DNA from 2 places in the Erwinia pyrifoliae DSM 12163 genome. Region 2 is predicted to be linked to the other one. Evidence: riboswitches for the same ligand, from Rfam matches in the RefSeq annotation. Region 2 holds a riboswitch; the other holds the start of a gene.
The links. Region 2 has a riboswitch for thiamine pyrophosphate ahead of thiM (hydroxyethylthiazole kinase). Riboswitches for the same ligand answer to the same signal wherever they lie in the genome.
Positions count from the first base shown of each region.

Region 1: linked by a shared signal. The riboswitch ahead of thiC (phosphomethylpyrimidine synthase ThiC) and the one ahead of thiM (hydroxyethylthiazole kinase) in region 2 are both predicted to bind thiamine pyrophosphate.

Region 1 covers NC_017390.1:310,576-313,686, forward strand. The annotation lists gene thiE (thiamine phosphate synthase) at 1-6, opposite strand, end outside; gene thiC (phosphomethylpyrimidine synthase ThiC) at 3-1,937, opposite strand; TPP riboswitch at 2,028-2,128, opposite strand; gene EPYR_RS01430 (Rsd/AlgQ family anti-sigma factor) at 2,252-2,758, opposite strand; gene nudC (NAD(+) diphosphatase) at 2,831-3,111, shown strand, end outside.
Region 2 covers NC_017390.1:1,565,902-1,569,012, reverse strand. The annotation lists gene yegS (lipid kinase YegS) at 1-152, shown strand, start outside; gene thiD (bifunctional hydroxymethylpyrimidine kinase/phosphomethylpyrimidine kinase) at 249-1,049, opposite strand; gene thiM (hydroxyethylthiazole kinase) at 1,046-1,837, opposite strand; TPP riboswitch at 1,872-1,973, opposite strand; partial or broken gene EPYR_RS21510 (hypothetical protein) at 2,094-2,249, shown strand; gene EPYR_RS20880 (hypothetical protein) at 2,261-2,509, shown strand; gene EPYR_RS06920 (chorismate mutase) at 2,891-3,111, opposite strand, start outside.

The DNA of each region.
Region 1 (3,111 bases), 1.3 Mb from region 2:
ACTCATACTTTTTCCTCCGGCTTCAGGCTATCGGCGCGGTGATAAAGCTCGCCTCCCCGACGGCGGAATTCATGCGACATCTGTGCCATGCCAATCTCGACCGGCTTTGCTTCCGCTTCCTGTCGTGCGGCGTATTCCCGCACTTCCTGGGTAATTTTCATTGAACAGAACTTCGGTCCGCACATCGAACAGAAGTGCGCCACCTTGCCCGATTCCTGGGGCAGGGTTTCATCGTGATAAGCGCGGGCAGTATGCGGGTCAAGGGCAAGATTAAACTGGTCTTCCCAGCGGAATTCAAAGCGCGCTTTTGACATGGCGTTGTCGCGGATCTGCGCGCCGGGATGGCCTTTGGCCAGGTCGGCGGCGTGGGCAGCGATTTTGTAGGTAATCAGTCCCTGCTTAACATCCTCTTTGTTCGGCAGGCCAAGATGTTCTTTGGGTGTGACGTAGCACAGCATGGCGCAGCCAAACCAGCCAATCATCGCGGCACCAATTCCGGAGGTAAAATGGTCGTAACCCGGTGCGATATCAGTGGTCAGCGGGCCGAGCGTATAGAAGGGCGCTTCGTGGCAGTGTTGCAGCTGTTCCGTCATATTGGTGCGGATCATCTGCATGGGTACATGACCGGGGCCTTCAATCATCACCTGCACATCGTATTCCCAGGCGATTTTGGTCAGTTCACCCAGCGTGCGCAGCTCGGCGAACTGGGCCTCATCGTTAGCGTCCTGAATCGAGCCTGGACGCAGGCCGTCACCGAGCGACAGGGATACGTCGTAAGCGGCGCAGATTTCGCATATTTCACGGAAATGCAGATAGAGAAAACTTTCCTGATGATGCGACAGACACCATTTCGCCATGATCGATCCTCCGCGTGAAACAATGCCGGTCAGCCGTTTGGCGGTCATCGGCACATAGCGCAGCAGCACGCCGGCATGGATGGTGAAGTAGTCGACGCCCTGTTCAGCCTGTTCCAGCAAGGTATCGCGGAAGATCTCCCAGTTGAGATCCTCTGCTATGCCGTTCACTTTCTCCAGTGCCTGATAGATTGGTACTGTGCCAATGGGAACCGGGCTGTTACGCAGGATCCACTCGCGTGTTTCATGAATATAACGCCCGGTTGACAGGTCCATCACCGTATCTGCGCCCCAGCGCGCCGACCATACAAGCTTCTCCACCTCTTCTTCGATAGAGGAGCTGACCGCCGAGTTGCCGATATTCGCATTGATTTTCACCAGGAAGTTACGGCCAATAATCATCGGTTCCGATTCCGGATGGTTGATATTGGCGGGAATAATGGCGCGTCCTTCTGCGACTTCCTGGCGGACAAATTCGGGGGTAATATTTTCCGGCAGGCTGGCACCAAAGCTGTTACCCGGGTGCTGTTGTAACAGCACTTCGCCGCGAATGCGCTCGCGCCCCATATTCTCGCGGATGGCAATAAATTCCATTTCCGGCGTAATCACCCCAAGACGCGCGTAGTGCATCTGAGTCACGCAGCGCCCGGCACGGGCGCTGCGTGGGCGCGGAAGGTTGTCGAAACGCAGGTGATCCAGCCCCTCATCGGCCAGGCGTTCCTGGGTATAGGCGGAACTCAGTTCGGCGATCTGTTCGGTATCATTGCGTTTGACAATCCAGTCACGACGCAGTTTGGCCAGTCCGGCATGAACATCAATGCTGGCTTCCGGGTCACCATAGGGACCGGCGGTGTCATAGACCGGCACCGGCTCATTTTCGACCAGCGTTGGATTATCTTTGCGGCCACCTGTTACGGTGGGGCTAAGCTGGATTTCGCGCATCGGTACACGAATATCGGGCTGCGATCCGGTGAGCCAGATGCGTTTTGAGTTGGGAAAAGCGCTACCTTGTAAGGAGTCGATAAACTTCTGCGCCTGGGCGCGTTGTTCACGGCGGGTGGTTTTTTTTTCAACGATAGACATAGCAACTTCCTGATAATGGAACGGAAATTGGCTTGCCTGGAGGCGGGAGTAATGAGAACGATGTAAGAGAAAAGGATTTCACACCGTTACCACTGATTTACTCTTGTTCCCTTCGCAGGTACTAACCTGATCAGGTTCCGCGGATCCCGAATTAACGGTCTCAGCCCCTAAGGGCACTCCGACAAGATAATGAATGATTTCCAGCGACTAGCCAGAAATTCAATCCGGAAATAGGGTGAGGAAATTTCACCTCAACCCGGTCAGCATAAAGGGGCTTTCAGGAAACTACAAGAAATTCACATTCTGTTCACTCGTCAGGCGGGACGGGCGAGGGAGGGATCATTGGCGGCCGTCTGTAACCCGGCATTTTTTTTTAGTGCCAGTTGAATAAATTTATCTTCAAGCGTGAAGCGCGCTTCAAGCGCTTCGCCGACTACGGAGAGCGCATGCTGGAAGTGAAGGTCATTACCATGGTCGATAGCGGCCTCGAAATGCGTATCGTACAGCTGCATAATTTGCGCGGTATTTTCCTGTAAAGAAGGATAAATCAGCGCCGCTTTAGCCAGCAGTTCGGTTCCTTCCAGCTCTTTAATAAAGCGCTCGTAAATGGTGAAGTGACCGTTGGAAAGGTAGTCAACCAGATTCTGGCAGAACGCGTCAAGGGCATTTTCATCAAGCGCAGTCAGCGATTCCTTGTTAGGCTTTATGCCAACCATCTGATAATACGCAACCAGTAGCTGTCTGCGTGAAAGCAGACAAAAGTCTACCAGCTCACTGCATCCGCCAAAGCGGGCGGTGAGGACTTCTAACTGGTTAAGCATGTATTGCTCCGGGAATATAATTTTAACCCCTGACCTCAATTCAGTCTCTAAGCTGAGGACGATGAGTAAATTATGGTACGAGAGATTCAAAGCATAGACGAAGGCTGGTGGGTTGTCAGCGAGGAACATAAAATTTGGTTACCGGGAGGCGAATTGCCGCATGGCGATGCCGCTTCGCTGGGCCTGACAGGATCGTCAGGATCGCGCATTGGCGAGTGGCAAGGGGAAGCGGTGTGGTTGATCCGGGGCGCGCGGTCTGAAGGGATGGGATCGTTACGTCAACTGCTCGATCGGGATAGCGGCCTGTTTCAGCTGGCCGGGCGCGGCATTCAGCTGGCAGAGTTCTTTCGCTC
Region 2 (3,111 bases):
CCGCATCCCTGCCGTGGTTGACCATCCGCTCCCCGCACGAGATGACGTTTAATCTCGACGGCGAGCCGCTTAGCGGCACCGAGTTCCATATTGAAGTGCTGCCCGCCGCTTTGGAATGCCGTTTGCCACCCTCCTGCGAACTGCTGGCATAATCTGTTACTGACATCGCGCTTTGTAGCCCTGCATGGCACGCCCGGCGTTTGTACCCCCGCCGGGCAAACTCATATGTTCTCGCTATCGCTGGTCACCTACCACCACTGATAAAAATGATGAACCGGCCCCTGTCCGTGGCCAACCTCCAGCGAATCCGCCTGCGCCAGCGCGCCCTGTAACCACTGTTTGGCTGCCTGTACCGTGTCTGCCCAGTTATCATGGCGTGGGCGCAGCGCCGCCAGCGCCGCCGACAGCGAACAGCCGGTGCCGTGCGTATTGCGCGTGGCGATGCGCGGCGTACTGAAGCGCTGCTCGCCTTCCGCCGTAAACAACCAGTCAGGGCTTTCCGAATCGCTAAGATGGCCTCCCTTCAACAGGACTGCCCGGCAGCCCAGCGCCCGTAGCGCCCTGCCCTGTTGCCGCATTTGCGTTTCATCTCCTGCCGGGGCGCAGTCGAGTAATGCCGCCGCTTCAGGCAAATTTGGCGTGATCAGCGAGACCTGCGGCAGCAGCCGTTCACGCAGCGTGGCGACAGCCCCGTCGCTAAGTAACGCATCACCGCTTTTCGCCAGCATCACCGTATCCAGCACCACCCAGGGCGCGCTGGTTTTTTTCAGCCGCTGCGCCACCACTTCGACGATGTCACTGTCCGCCAGCATGCCGATCTTGATCGTGTCAATGCGCACGTCAGACAGCACCGAATCAAGCTGCGCACCGACAAAATCAGCATCGATGCGCCTCACCGACTGTACGCCGGTGGTGTTTTGCGCCACCAGCGCGGTGATCACGCTGGTGGTGTAAACGCCCAGCGCGGAGAACGCTTTCAAATCGGCCTGAATGCCCGCCCCCCCGCTTGGGTCAGTGCCGGCAATGGTCATGGCATTAATACGTTTCATGCCCGCGCCTCCGCATCCAGCTGATACAGCGCATCCAGAAAGGCCGGGATAAAGCTGCCAGGCCCCCGCGCCTGTGCCGCAGCACGTTCCCCGGCAAGAGAAACCAGCCGGCAGGCGCTGGCGACATGCGTCAGGCGGTCGCCCGACAGTGCGGTAAAACCGGCCACCACCGCCGACAGCGCGCAGCCGGTGCCGACCACGCGCGTCATCAGCGCAGAGCCACCGTTAACGCGAAGTACCCGCTGGCCGTCAGTGACGAAATCCACCTCGCCGCTGATGGCCACCACTGCCCCACTTTTCTGTGCCAGTAAGATGGCGGACCTGATGGCCGCATCCGACGCATGCAGGCTGTCGACGCCGCGTCCGCTGACGGGCTGCCCGGCCAGCGCCATCATCTCAGAAGCGTTACCGCGAATGGCGGCAGGTTTAAGCGAAAGCAATCGCTGACAAAAACGCGTGCGGAAATCCAGCGCACCGACCGCCACCGGATCCAGCGTCCAGGGGCGCCCGGCAGCTTTAGCGGACGCTATCGCCGCCAGCATCGCCTCGCTACGCCCGCGTGTCAGCGTACCGACATTGACCAGCAGCGCATCGGCTATTGCGCTGAACTGCGCGGCTTCTTCACCATCGATAACCATCGCCGCAGACGCGCCCAGCGCCAGCAGCACGTTAGCGGTAAAGGTTTGCACCACATCGTTGGTCATACAGTGAATGAGCGGAGGTTGCTGGCGAAACAGGGTCAAAGAACGGGCCACGTCGGCGTGGCGAAGGGCTTGAGGTTGGATCATTTCTACTCCCAACCGGCGATCAAGAAGGCGATGCCGGTTGGGCATCTGACTTCCCTCCGCTGGCATTATCCAGTTCAGGTTCAACGGGTTTTTCTCAGCCGGTTCCGGTGAAGGAACGGCACCCCGAGTCATTGGTCATGCTTATCAGTGAATCAGCATAGGGAAGTGACTGGCCGAAGGCAAGCAGCAAACCGGGCTATCCGGGTCAGGCTACCTGACCACTGCCGTGCTGTGACGCTGAAATAGAGGGTAAGACCTGAAGTATCAGGCTAACAGCCTGAAATCACATCGAGTGATGTCTTATCTGACGTTGGCGGAGAATGTGCTGCAACGCTTGCGCCTGACGCGGGCTGAAAAGATGAATGACGATCTGTTAGATTCAGGTGATATACACATCGTCATTCATTGTTAACTGCACGCTATGTGAAAAAATTTGCCATGTTAATCAAGTCGATGTTTATTCTCTTTGACGTACGGGTGGAACTCAGAATGTTTGAGCCGGGCCTGCTGAAGCTGGGCTTTACGCTCCGTACCCATGGTTCTGAGCGTTTCCCGATTCATAGCCGTTTCCCGCTTATCGACTTTCCTCGCGTGGTAGTTCATTTCGTGATCTTCGGAAAAATTGACGTAGTTATGATCGCTGATTGGCATATCAATACCTTTATTCAGTAAATTGATAAAATTAGCTACAAACTACAGGCCTGTAAGATTTATCTTACCTCATAAAGAAAAGTTATCTCTGCCCTTTTAATGAAAAGATGATCTGGAACAAAAAATGCTGATGCGAGTATTCAAAGCTTATCAAGGCGGATTCTTGTTCTCAGCGGGTTAACATCGTGAGCTATGCTGGCGGATAAACACCATCGTCAGGGCCAGGCACCAATGCTGAAAACGCATTTTAGCCAGCCGCCGTCGCGCAACCCAGCCCTTTGACAAAGGTCATTATGGTGATGCCCTGAGCCTTTAACCGCGCCTTGTCATCGCCACAGGTTTCACGACCGGGACAGTTCACGTTCTGTGAGGCGTGGCGATGTTGAAAAGAACTATTTCCACTTACTTATGCAAAGTAATTTGCTGCAAGGCTTGCCACAAGCGGGTTTTATCACTGTCTTTTAAGTTGGTTTGGTCAAGCCCTTTGGTAAAAGCGGTTTTGTCGGTAAACAGATCGCCCCGGGTTAATCTTTGACTGATGTGAGTCAGAATATCGGTGCTCAGGGCGCTGATTTTTGATCTCACCTGCTCCAGCGGTTGGGGTTGCCACCCTTTTTGCGCTG